DNA from 3 places in the Pseudomonas sp. Pme6b genome. Region 1 is predicted to be linked to each of the others. Evidence: riboswitches for the same ligand, from Rfam matches in the RefSeq annotation. Region 1 holds a riboswitch; each other region holds the start of a gene.
The links. Region 1 has a riboswitch for cobalamin ahead of cobW (cobalamin biosynthesis protein CobW). Riboswitches for the same ligand answer to the same signal wherever they lie in the genome.
Positions count from the first base shown of each region.

Region 1 (4,353 bases):
AGGCTGTTCTCGATCAGCTCGCGCAACGTCGCTGCGGAGCAACCGCGCCGACAACCCAGCCCGGCCACCAGTGACGCGCCGGGCTGAACGGTCGGTGAATCAGGCCTGATGCAGGTCGGCATCGTTTCTGCGGAACAGCCAGGCACTGATCAGCCCCATCGCGACCCAGAACAACGCGTTGGTCAATAGCGAGGCGATCATGAATTGCGATTCCAGAGCTTTGGGTGCCATGCTCTGATGGACCAGCGGCTGTGGTGCGCCGATCACGTGAGGAACGACCAGAATCGCCACGCCCAGCACTTTTAGCAGCCAGTTCTGACCAAATACCAGCAAGGCCAGCCCGGCGGCAGTCGATGCGGCCGTACCTATCCACCAGGCCTGACGCTGACTCAGTTCGGCGGCAGCTGTGCCGGGCAATTCAGGTGGCAGGCCAAGCGTGGGTGCCAGCACAAAAACCGCGAAACCGGCCAGCCCCCACCATACGCCTTGCACCGTGCGGCCCGGCGCACGCAGGGTGTAAAGCCCGGCAAGCATCAGGGCGAAGCCTACTGCGACCACCAGGTTGCCGCCCGTGGTGGACAGCACGCGCTGCCAGCCGTTTTCAGGTTCCCAGGCAGCTTCTTCATGCGCATGACTGTGTTCGGCAGTCGCGCCGTCAGCATGCTCATGGACCTGTTCGGCAGATGCGTTTTCGTAAGTTTCGGCCTGCTGGATCAGTGGCACCACCCAGAAGCTTTGCAGCACGGTCAGCAGCAGGGCCGCAAGCAGGCCCGTGAACCCGGCAGTTTGTGCGATTCGCTTGAACATTGTGGAGTCCTTAATGGCAAGGAAAGGCAGCGCTGTGACGTGTATCGTGTGCGGCGTTGTGTACGGCCGCGATGTGCGAGAAACCGGCGAAGTACACCAGACATGCACCCAGCAGCGCAGCGCTGATGGCGGCTGTCAGGCGTTGAGTGCGTGTGGAGCTGGTAGTGGCGGCGTGGCTGCTGCTGATGGTCGACATGGCGATCCCTCTTGGTGATTGGCAAGCGGGCCACGCGCAAAGGAACCTGCCGGCAGACGCCGAAGGTTTCAACTGCGCCCGCCCACCGCGGGTTTGTCATTCAACGATGTCGGGCCGGTCTCCGGGCTCGCGAGGGGCTCAAACGTCGCGCGTTCAAGGCCTGCAAGGTCACCTTCCCATGCCGTGGCACAGTGGATAAGACCTTCTCTCGCTTACCGTTGCGGGGGCAGCACCGGACTTGCTCGACAGCGTGAGCGCACCGGTTTCCCGTTTCACCCCGTGAGGGGCACCCGAAACAAGGCGTACAGGAGAGCATGGGCGGCGGGGAATCGTCAATCTGAACGATTGACCTGTCTGCGGTCACTGCGTAGCCTTGCCGGTTCGAGGTTCTCCATGCGTAAAGCGTTACACATGGAGCTAAGACGGGAATGCGGTACACGCCGCAGCTGCCCCCGCAACTGTAAACGGTGAGGTTCATTGCACAGCCACTGCTACGGCGGGAAGGCGCGATGAATGCGTGTCGGCACGGTCTTGATTGCCTGCCACATGCCGCCGTGAGCCAGGAGACCTGCCTCGAACCGGGCTGACCAAAAGGCCTGCGAATTCTCACTACAACCGGGCGGGGTGATCCGGTGGCGATCCGATCCGTGTGCCAGGCATGCGGTTCTCGTCCTGTTTGCCCGCCGCATTGCCAAAGGGCACCTGATGAAAACACTGGCCAAGCTTCCCGTCACCATCGTCACCGGCTTCCTCGGCTCGGGCAAAACCACCCTGCTGCGGCACATGCTCGATAACGCCGAAGGGCGGCGCATCGCGGTCATCGTCAATGAATTCGGTGAACTGGGCATCGACGGAGAAATCCTTAAGCAGTGCACCATCGGTTGCACCGAAGAAGAGGCCAACGGCCGGGTATATGAGCTGGCCAACGGCTGCCTGTGCTGCACGGTGCAGGAAGAGTTCTTCCCGGTCATGCGCGAGCTGGTCGCTCGCCGTGGCGATCTGGACCACATCCTGATCGAAACCTCGGGGCTGGCATTGCCCAAGCCGCTGGTTCAGGCTTTTCAGTGGCCGGAAATTCGCAACGCCTGCACGGTCGATGCGGTGATCACTGTCGTCGACAGCCCTGCGGTATTGGCCGGTACGTTTGCTGCGTTCCCCGATCAGGTCGATGCGCAGCGCAAACTCGACCCGAATCTGGACCATGAGTCGCCTCTGCACGAGCTGTTCGCTGATCAACTGGCCAGCGCCGATCTGGTGATCCTCAACAAGGCCGACATGATCGACGCCGAAGGTCTGGCAGCGGTGCGTGCCGAAGTTGCCGAAGAACTGCCGCCAGCCGTCAAGGTGATTGAAGCCAGCAGCGGTCGTCTGCCGATCAGCGTACTGCTGGGTGTTGGCGCCGAGTCCGAGCTGCACATCGATGGTCGCAAGACCCACCATGATCATCACGACAATGACGATCATGATGACCACGATCACGATGCTTTCGATTCGATTTCCCTGAAATTGCCTCAGGCCGATGAAAAGTTGTTGCTCGACGCACTGAATCAACTGGTCGTGCAGCACGGCATTCTGCGCGTGAAGGGCTTCGCGGCCATTCCCGGCAAGCCGATGCGCCTGCTGATCCAGGGTGTGGGTACGCGTTTCGCCAAGCACTTCGACCGCGCCTGGCGCGCCGACGAAGAGCGTGCCACGCATCTGGTGCTGATTGGTCAGGAGCTGGATGCCGTGGCCCTGCAAGCGCAGCTCAACGCTGCAGTTGTCGGCTGACCCCATGCATTTACTGAGAACCCAGCCCGGCGGTTTCGTACCCGACGACAGCATTGCCGATCTGGGCCAGACCCCGGCCGAGCTGGTGATTCTCTGTAGCGGAGACTCCAGCCTGGCGCTGCTGGCCGAAGCTGCACGCCAGCTTCCTGACGACTACCCGAGCCTGCGTCTGGCCAACCCCATGCAGGTACAGAATCACGCCTCTGTCGACTTGTACGTCGATGAGGTGCTGCGCCACGCAAAGGTCATTCTGATTTCCCTGCACGGTGGCATCGGTTACTGGCGTTACGGCGTCGAGCGGCTGATGGAGCTGGCGGCACGCGGGGTTCAGGTCATTCTGGTGCCAGGTGATGATCGTCCCGATCCTGAGCTGAGCGACCTGAGCACGGTGCCTGCCGCAGAACGCGACCGGCTCTGGCAGTTTCTGCGTCAGGGCGGCTTGCAGAATGCGCTGGAAATGTATAGTTGCATGGCCAGCCGCTGGCTGGACCGGGACTATTCCTGGACCGAGCCCCAACCGTTGCCACGCACAGCCATTTACCACCCTCGACTGGCAAGTGCGCAGCTCACCGATTGGCAAGCCGACTGGGTTGCAGGACAGCCCGTCGTGGCGCTGCTGTTCTACCGCTCGCACTTGCAGGCCGCCAATACCGGTTTTATCGACGAGTTCTGTGCGCGCTTGCAGGCGCACGGCATCAACCCGCTACCCATAGCCGTGGCCAGCCTCAAGGAGCCCGGCTGTTTCACTCAGGTGGAGAACTGGCTGGACGAGGCCGAAACCGAGCTGATCCTCAACACCACAGGCTTTGCCCAGTCGAGCCCGGAAGCGCCGCATCTGCGCCCGTTTCGGCGCAACGTGCCGGTCATTCAGGCGATCTGCGCGCAGGACAACGAACCTGCCTGGCAGGCCAGCGAACAGGGCCTTGGTGCGCGCGATCTGGCGATGCACATTGCCTTGCCGGAGCTGGACGGGCGGATCATCAGTCGACCGATCAGTTTCAAGGACCTGGCCTGGCGTAGCGAGCGCAGCCAGTCGGACGTGGTGTGTTACCGCGCCCAGCCGGACAGGATGGATTTTGTCGCGCAACTGGCGCGGCGCTGGATCGAACTGGCGCGGCTGCCCAACGGCGACAAGCGTGTGGCGTTGATCCTGGCCAACTATCCGACCCGCGACGGGCGCATCGGCAATGGTGTGGGGCTCGACACGCCTGCTGCGGCGCTGAACATCCTGCGCGCCATGCAGGCCGAGGGTTATCCGCTGGCACAGTTGCCGGACAGCGGCACCGAGCTTATCCAGCAATTGCTGGGTGGCGTGACCAATGATCTGGACAGCATTGACCTGCGGCCCTGCCAGCAAAGCATGGCACTGGAGGAATACCTGGCGGCGTTCAACGAGCTGCCGCAGGAAAACCGTGATGCCGTGAATGCCCGCTGGGGCGCGCCGGACAGCGATCCGATGTTTCGCAGTGGCAGAATGATGATTGCCGGGCTGCGCTTTGGCCTGACCTTCGTTGGCATTCAGCCTGCGCGTGGCTATCAGGTCGACCCCAGCTCGGTGTACCACGACCCGGATCTGGTTC
Region 1 is NZ_CM176704.1:3,515,379-3,519,731, reverse strand. Features, by position in the region: gene AC4ANE_RS15875 (cobalamin biosynthesis protein) at 1-122, opposite strand, end outside; gene AC4ANE_RS15870 (CbtA family protein) at 100-807, opposite strand; gene AC4ANE_RS15865 (CbtB domain-containing protein) at 818-1,003, opposite strand; cobalamin riboswitch at 1,099-1,312, opposite strand; cobalamin riboswitch at 1,371-1,593, shown strand; gene cobW (cobalamin biosynthesis protein CobW) at 1,709-2,773, shown strand; gene cobN (cobaltochelatase subunit CobN) at 2,778-4,353, shown strand, end outside.

Region 2 (4,353 bases), 100 kb from region 1:
AGCGCCTGGCCCTTGATCAGCGTGCGCGAGAGGATGTCGGCAGCGATCAGAAACAGCGCGCCGCTCAATGCACTCAACGGCACCAGCCGTGCGTGGCGCACACCGATCAGCATACGCACCGCGTGCGGGATCACCAGCCCGACAAAACCGATGGAGCCGACGATCGATACCATCACTGCGGTGACCAGGGCTGCGGTCGCGATCAGGATGATCTGCACGCGCCGCACGGCAATCCCCAGTGACGCCGCCGAGTCGCTGCCGAAAGTGAACGCGTCCAGCGCTCGCCGGTGCCAGAGGCACACCAGCAGACCGACCAGCACCGTCGGCACTGCCAGCCAGACCGAGTGCCAGCGTACGCCGCTGAGGTTGCCCAGCAGCCAGAACATGATGCCGCGTGCCTGTTCGGAGCTGGCGGATTTGGTGATCAGAAACGACGTCAGGGCATTGAACAGCTGTGAACCGGCGATTCCGGCCAGAATGATCTGCCCGGCTGCTGTGGTGCCTCGCGACGAGTGCGCCAGCAGGGCGACCAGCGAAAACGCCGCCACGGCCCCGGCAAAAGCGCCTGCCGACATCGAAATAGCCCCCGCGCCGAAGCCCAGAATGGCGACCAGCACCGCGCCGGTCGAGGCTCCGGCGGAAATTCCCAGCAGATATGGGTCTGCCAGCGGGTTGCGCAACAAGGATTGCAACACCACGCCACAGATCGCCAGCCCGGCCCCGCAGGCTGCCGCGACAATGGCGCGGGTCAGCCGGTAGTTCCAGACGATGCCTTCGTCGATAGGGTCGAGCACATAGCCGGCAGCCCAGAGTTTGTTGGCCAGCACCTGAAAAACCACCTTCAGGCTGATCGAGGTTTCGCCAATCGCTGCACCGACCATGATTGCCAGCACCAGCACTGCCGAGACCCAGAGCACATGGCCCAGTGCTACCTGTAATCTCATTGTGCAGCGTTGAAACGGTTGGCGGCGTCAGCAAGTTCCTCGAACCCGGTAAACAGGCGCAGGCCAGCCTGCATGCCTTCGGCGTCGATGATCACGATCCGGTCATGCTTGACTGCGTCCATGTTGCGCGTCACCGGGTCGCTCTTGAGGAATTCGATCTTTTTCAGGTAGTCGTCGGCCGGGAAGCGGCGGCGATCCATGCGTGCAATCACCAGAATGCTTGGGTTGGCCTTGGCAATGGTCTCCCAGCCCACTGTCGGCCATTCCTCGTCGGACTTGACGATATTACGCATGCCCAGGCTGTTGAGCATGAAGTCCGGGATGCCTTTGCGGCCTGCCACGAACGGGTCGCTGGCGAGGTCGGAACTGGAAAACCAGAACAGCGCCGAGACGTCGTTCGCCTTGTTCTGTTTGACGTTGGCAATCGCCGCGCTCAGGCGGGCCTTGAGGTCGGCGACCAGCGTGTCACCGCGGTCCTGTACGTCGAAAATCTGCGCCAGTTGCTCGATGCTCTTGTAGATGGTCTCGATGCGGAACGGCTCCAGGCGTGTGCCGTCGGCACCGACCAGATTGTCTTTGCCTTCGCAATCGGACGGCAGAATGTAAGTGGGTATTTTCAGGTCATGGAACTGCTCGCGTGTGCCGACCACGCCCTGTTTGCCGACCATCCACTCCAGCTGCACCGCCACCAGTTCCGGACGTTTGCCAATCACCGATTCAAAGCTTGGGTCGTTGTCGGCCAGACGTTCTACCTTGTCGTTCTGCGCCTTGAAGCGTGGTAACACGTTGTTGAACCACAGCGAAGTGCCCACCAGCCGGTCGCCCAGGCCTAGTTCGTAGAGCATTTCAGTACCGGCCTGGCCAATGGTCACTGCCTTGGTCGGCGCATGTGCGAACGTCAGGGTCGAACCACAGTTTTCGAGGGTCAGCGGATACTGAGTAGGCGCGGCGAGGGTCAGGGTGGACAGCGTCAGGCTGGCGGCAAGTACGGCAAGGCGGGGCAGCGACATGAAATGCGGTCTCCGTTGGAGCAGGTGCCAAGGCGCAATGCACATCAGGAAACACATCCCCGGCAAATGACCGGGCACGACGGGAAATGCTGCCGCGTGCGGATGTCCTTCCCGGACACCCCGCCGGTTAGTGGATTGAAGCAGGTCGGCAGGTCTCCTGACTGGCATGTCATCGCCAGGCTCCGGCCTTCCCGGAGCTGAATCCAGTGGCAGTCATGGAGCAGGCTCGATGCCTACAGTTGCGGGGGCAGTTTCGTTTTGGCCTTGTGCAGACAAAGCGTGCGAATTCCCTGTTAGTTCCTCTCGGAAACCGACGGGCGGCATGGTAAACGATAAGCGTTTTAGTGGCTAATCCTTTGCGCGCAGGCGCAGCAGACTGTTGATCAGATGCAGACGCATCGCGGCTCGGGCGGCATCCCGATCCTGATGGACAATGGCGTCGAAGATGGTCTCCTGTTCGCGTTGCTGGATGCCTGGGTCGTCCTCTGCGTGCAACGACGTGATATTGCCGAAGCCGCTGCGGGTGCGGGGCAGGATGCTGCTGCCGAGCTGGCTCATCACGTCGGTAAAGAAGCTATTGGCTGTGCACAGTGATATCTGCCGGTGAAACTCGAAATCGGCCTTCATGGTGTCGTGCCCCAGGCGCGCACAGCGATGCAGCTCATCGAGTGCCTGACGGATGGCATCCAGTTGTTCGGGCGTGCGGCGTTGAGCCGCGAGCGCGGCGGATTCCGGCTCGATGCTCAGGCGCAGCTCGATGATGGATACCGCGTCGCCGGATGTACCGATTGGCGATTCAATCTGCTGGAAATGCCCTGGCTGCGCGGCATCGACTACGAAGGTGCCGATGCCATGCCGGGTTTCGACCAGACCTTCGGCTTGCAGGCGCGACATCGCTTCACGAACCACGGTGCGGCTGACCCCGGTTTCACGGATGATCACCTGTTCGGTAGGAAGCTTTTCACCGCTCTGGATCTCGCCTTCGCGAATTCTGCGCGAAAACTCGGCGACCAGTTGCTGAGTCAGACTGGAGCGACGGCCTTTTGATGTGGAAGGTTGTTCCATGGCGGGTGATCGGGTCCGTGTCGGGTGGCTGAGTATAACCGTACTCAAGGCGTGTTTTGTGTGGTGATCGCAGCCTATACTCGCGTATCGGACAGAACTGAGGCTGCAATGTCGGACAACGCGCTTTCCTCGCAAAAGAACCATCGACGCCTGGCAGAAACCCTTGTCGACCGCTTCGCCCAGCGCATGCGTGACGGTGTGCTGGTGCGCGGCGAGAAATTGCCTTCCGAGATCCACATCATGGAAGCCGAGGGTGTCAGCCGCACGGTGGTGCGCGATGCGCTGTCGCGGATGCAGGCCGCCGGGCTGGTGGAAACCCGGCATGGTGTCGGCACCTTTGTTCTAGACATGCCACCGCCTGAAGGTTTTTCGGTAGGGCCTGCGACCATCGCCACCTTGTCCGATGTGCTGAACCTGCTGGAGTTTCGCTTGAGCCTGGAAGTCGAGGCAGCAGGGCTGGCTGCGCAGCGACGCAGCCCTGAAGCGTTGCTTGAGCTCAAGCGGGCGTTCGATGCGCTGCTCGAAGGCCCGCAGAAATCCGGAACCACCATCAATGCCGATTTTCAATTTCACCTCAAGATCGCCAAGGCGTCTGGCAATGCGTACCTGATCGATATCATGAAACATCTGGGCACCAAGCTGATTCCCCGCACGCGGATGAACTCGGCCTACACAGGGCAGAGCGATCGCAACGCCTACCTGGCCGGAATCAACACCGAACATCGGCAAATCTACAACGCCATCGCCGAAGGCAACGTCGACGCAGCGCGCTCGGCGATGTACCTGCACCTCAACGGCAGCCGCATGCGCCTGCGTCGCGCTCAGGCGCTGTACAGCGACTGAGCGATTCAGGGCCGGACGCGGAGTTTCTGCCAGACACCTATCGTTCCTCATGCTCCAGTGTGGTGATGCCTTGAGTGACGCTCCACGGCACAAATCTGCGCCGCACCGCATGCTCTAAAGAGGACGCAGAGCGTCCAGAGCTGCATGTCGACGCGGAGCGTCGGCACGATAATCTGCGGAGTTTCTGCCAGACACCTCTCGTTCCTCACGCTCCAGTGAACTGCCCCCAAGAAGTTGGACACCAATCCGACCTCACGGGGGTGTTCAAATGGGTAAGTATTCAGAGCAGTTCAAGCTCACTGTCGTCAAAGCGTATCTTGAAGACAACATGGGCTTTCGTATGGTAGCCCGCCAGTTCTCGATCGATTTCAGCCTGCTTCGACGCTGGGTCGCTAACTACAAGAGTCATGGTCACACCGGCCATCGCAAGCCTGGTCTTCGATACAGCGAAGCTTTCAAGCGCTCAGTGCTTGAGCACAGGCGTGAACACA
Region 2 is NZ_CM176704.1:3,618,276-3,622,628, reverse strand. Features, by position in the region: gene AC4ANE_RS16365 (FecCD family ABC transporter permease) at 1-944, opposite strand, end outside; gene AC4ANE_RS16360 (ABC transporter substrate-binding protein) at 941-1,954, opposite strand; cobalamin riboswitch at 2,085-2,284, opposite strand; gene AC4ANE_RS16355 (FadR/GntR family transcriptional regulator) at 2,303-3,019, opposite strand; gene AC4ANE_RS16350 (FadR/GntR family transcriptional regulator) at 3,128-3,862, shown strand; one part of gene AC4ANE_RS16345 (IS3 family transposase) at 4,131-4,353, shown strand, end outside.
Region 2: another riboswitch for cobalamin. It lies ahead of AC4ANE_RS16360 (ABC transporter substrate-binding protein); the one in region 1 lies ahead of cobW (cobalamin biosynthesis protein CobW).

Region 3 (4,353 bases), 890 kb from region 1:
CGGGCAAGGTGCGACGCCCGAAAATGTGTTGCTCACGCCCTTCCATCAGCGCGGCGACCAGCACTTCTGCGCAGTCGTTGATGCCTTCGACCTTGAGCTTCATGAACTCGTCGGTGCGCTCGCCCAACGCCTGGGCAGTGCGGATACGTTCTTCTTCTACATGCGCCTGCATTTTTCCGCGCAACGCCGGATCGCTGATGCGAATGAAGCGCCACGGCTGCATCAGCCCGACACTGGGTGCCTGGTGTGCGGCTTCCAGCAAGCGCGCCAGCAACTCGGGCGCCACCGTGCCGCCGACGAAGTGGCGCATGTCGCGACGCTCGGCGATGGCCCGGTACACCGCAGCCCGCTCTTCAGGGCTGAACGCTTGTTCGGTCATGGTTTGAACAGCGCCGCAATCGCCTGAGGGCAGGAAGGGAAATAGAAATGCACGTAGGACGCGGTCAGACGACCCAGGCGGTAGACTGCCTCTGCGCCACGCCCGCCGTTGGGGCTGACGCCACGGGCAATCGGCTGCAACTCGGTGCTGGTCAGCGAATGGTGATACGTGTGACCGTGCAGCGTGCCCTCGGGCAATTCAACCGCTTGCAAGGCCAGCGCCGCCAGACGCTTCTGCATGACCGCCTCACCGGACAGCAAGCCGACCAGTTCGGCGCGCACGCCCTCCACATCGCTCAGGGCTTCGAGTAAATAAAGCATGCCGCCGCACTCGGCCAGAATCGGCTTGCCAGCGATATGGTGCGCCCTGATCGATGCCTGCATCGTCAGGTTTTCCGCCAAAGCAACGTGGTGCAACTCCGGGTAGCCACCCGGCAGGTACAGGCTGTCGGCGTCGGGCAGCTCGCGGTCATGGATCGGCGAGAAGAAACTCAGCTCTGCGCCCATGTTTCGCAGCAGGTCCAGGCTTGCGCCGTACAGAAAGGCAAAGGCCTCGTCGCGGGCAATGGCGATGCGCACACCGCTGAGCAACGGCTCGACCTGAACCGGGTCGGGCGCGGTAAAGGTTACGGCTGGCGGCAAGGCCACTTCGCAGGTGCTGGCCAGCGCGGCGGCAGCCATGTCCAGCCGCACATCCAGATCATTGAGTTCGCTGGCCTGGACCAGCCCCAGATGGCGGCTGGGCAATTCGAAACCGACTTCCCGGGACAGTGCGCCATACCAGCGCAGGCCTTCGGTCAGACTGTTTTCCAGCAACTGCGCGTGGCGTACCGTGCCAACCCGATTGGCCAGCACGCCGGCAAACGGCAGATCCGGCTGATAACGCGCCAGCCCGAGCGCCAGCGCGCCAAACGTCTGCGCCATAGCCGTGCCGTCGATCACCCCCAACACCGGTACGCCAAAGTGGCGGGCCAGATCAGCGCTGGACGGTGTGCCGTCGAACAACCCCATGACGCCTTCGATCAGGATCAGGTCTGCCTCATCTGCGGCTTCCCACAACAGGCGACGGCTTTCGTCGGCACCGACCATCCACATGTCCAGCTGGTAGACCGGTGCGCCGCTGGCCCGCTCAAGAATCATCGGGTCGAGAAAATCCGGCCCGCACTTGAACACCCGGACCTTGCGGCCCTGGTTGCGGTGCAAACGTGCCAGTGCCGCGGTGACGGTAGTCTTACCTTGCCCGGAGGCAGGCGCGGCGATCAAAACCGCCGGGCAATCGCGCGGAGCTCTCATTGCAGTGCTCTCATTGCAGTGCGCCCAATAAAGGATTATTCACAGCTCGATACCTTTCTGCGCCCGGATACCGGCCTGAAACGCGTGCTTGACCACGCCGATATCGGAAACCGTATCAGCCAGGTCGATCAATTCGGGTTTGGCACCGCGGCCGGTCACCAGCACATGCTGCATAGGTGGGCGGGCCTGCAGGTCACTCAGCACTTGTTCAAGGTCGAGGTAACCATGCTTGAGGGCAATGTTCAGTTCGTCGAGCACCACCAGACCAATGGCCGGGTCGCGAAGCATTTCCCGAGACACGGCCCAGGCGGCTTCGGCAGCGGCAATGTCACGCTGGCGATCCTGGGTTTCCCAGGTGAAGCCCTCGCCCATCACGTGATAGCGCACCTGCTCGGGGAAACGGCGGAAAAACATTTCTTCGCCAGTGCTGTTGCGGCCCTTGATGAACTGCACCACGCCGCACTGCATGTCGTGGCCCATGGCCCTGGCAAGCATGCCGAATGCCGAGCTGCTCTTGCCTTTGCCGTTGCCGGTCAAGACCAGCAGCAGGCCGCACTCGTTGGGTGAGCTGGCAATGCGCTCGTCCATCACGGCTTTCTTGCGCAGCATGCGCGCCAGATGGCGTTCGTCGCGTTCGGGGGATTCGTTCATCCGGGTTCTCCGCTCGTGGCAGTCGACAACAGACGGAAGGACAGCACTGGACAGCACGGCAACGGCCTGCACAGAGCATCACCCTCCGTGATGCCATTGAGTGGTTCAGGCCGGTCTCCGGGCTCATGAGCGGGTTACCCCGGCTGCGCGCCTTCCCATGTCGAAACACAGTGGCGTCAGGCACAGCCTTGACTCATTTACCGTTGCGGGGGCAGCGCCGGGATCGGATCGATTGATCCACACCGGCTTCCCTGTTTCACCCTGCCAATCAAGGATTGCAGAGCACCTGAAACAAACCGCGAAGGGTAGAGGGTTGGGCTGGGAGCGTCAATCGACACCGACGCTGTGAAACGTGATTGAACCCAGACGGTTCGCAGTGCCTCTATCAATTATCGGACCACGCCCTTGTTTATGGAGATTCACCATGTTCAGACTCAGACTCCACTACGCAGTGTTGCTTCTGGTTGCCGGTGGCCTCGCTGCCTGCGGCGAGTCTTCGACCCTGCAAGTCTCGGATGGAACAGGCCCATCGCCCAAACTGCCGGAGCCTAACAAGACGCTGATCCCGACCGTCAACATCGCCCCTGCCGTAGGCTGGGAAAAAGGCGCAAAACCGGTCGCCGCGCCGGGCACACAGGTGGCAGCGTTCGCCGAAAACCTGGACCACCCGCGCTGGCTGTATGTATTGCCCAATGGCGACGTGCTGGTGGCGGAAACCAATTCCCCGGCCAAACCGGATGATTCCAAAGGTATTCGCGGCTGGGTAATGGAAAAAGTCATGGGCCGCGCCGGTGCGGGCGTGCCAAGCGCCAACCGCATTACTCTGCTGCGCGACGTGGACAAGGACGGCGTCGCAGAGACCCGCACCGTGTTCCTGCAAAACCTCAATTCGCCGTTTGGCATGACGCTAGTGGGCAACAAGCTCTATGTCGCCGACACCGACCGCCTGATCAGCTTCCCGTATGAAGCGGGCCAGACCTCGATCAGCGCGCAGCCGACCAAAGTGGTCGATCTGCCGGGCGGCACGCTCAACCACCACTGGACCAAAAACGTCATTGCCAGCAAGGATGGCAGCAAGCTGTACGTCACAGTGGGCTCCAACAGCAACGTGGCCGAGAACGGCATGGACAAGGAAGAAGGTCGTGCAGCCATCTGGGAAGTGGACGCTGCCACCGGCAACCACCGCATTTTCGCCTCGGGCCTTCGCAACCCCAACGGCATGGACTGGGAACCCAAAACCGGCAAGCTGTGGACGGCGGTCAACGAGCGTGACGAAATCGGCAGCGACCTGGTGCCAGACTACGTGACCTCGGTGCAGGATGGCGCTTTCTACGGCTGGCCCTACAGCTACTACGGCCAGCATGTCGACGAGCGCGTCAAACCGCAGAACCCGGCACTGGTCGCCAAGGCCATCGCACCGGATTACGCAGTCGGCCCGCATACGGCCTCGTTAGGGTTGGTATTCGCCGATGGCAAGACGCTGGCGGCGCCGTTCAACGAAGGCCTGTTCATTGGCCAGCACGGCTCATGGAACCGCAAACCGCACAGCGGCTATAAAGTGGTGTTCGTGCCCTTCAGCGGCGGCAAGCCCAACGGCGCTCCAGTCGATGTGCTGACCGGTTTCCTCAACAAAGACGAAAAAGCCTATGGGCCGCCCGGTTGGCGTGGTCAATGATCAGCGCGGCGGCTTGCTGGTGGCAGACGATGTCGGCAACAAAATCTGGCGCGTGACCTCGGCCAAGGCAGCTCAATAACGCCGAGCGTAGAGGGTTGACGCAGAGCGTCGTACGTTAGTTGAGTTATCGTTCCGCACGCTCCAGCGTGGTAATGCAGTTCTCGACGCTCTGCGTCGCACGATAGTTGCGATGATCGTTCCGCACGCCTGGAAAGGCATGTCGACGCAGAGCGCAGTACGGTAGTCGAGTTATCGTTCCGCACGCTCCAGCGTGGGAATGCAGGTCTCGACGCTCTGCGTCGCAAGAGAACGCAGAGCGTCCGGAAAGGCATGCGACGCGGAGCGTCGCACGATAA
Region 3 is NZ_CM176704.1:4,407,548-4,411,900, forward strand. Features, by position in the region: gene bluB (5,6-dimethylbenzimidazole synthase) at 1-379, opposite strand, end outside; gene AC4ANE_RS19990 (cobyrinic acid a,c-diamide synthase CobB) at 376-1,671, opposite strand; gene cobO (cob(I)yrinic acid a,c-diamide adenosyltransferase) at 1,711-2,322, opposite strand; cobalamin riboswitch at 2,414-2,627, opposite strand; partial or broken gene AC4ANE_RS20000 (PQQ-dependent sugar dehydrogenase) at 2,747-4,076, shown strand.
Region 3: another riboswitch for cobalamin. It lies ahead of cobO (cob(I)yrinic acid a,c-diamide adenosyltransferase); the one in region 1 lies ahead of cobW (cobalamin biosynthesis protein CobW).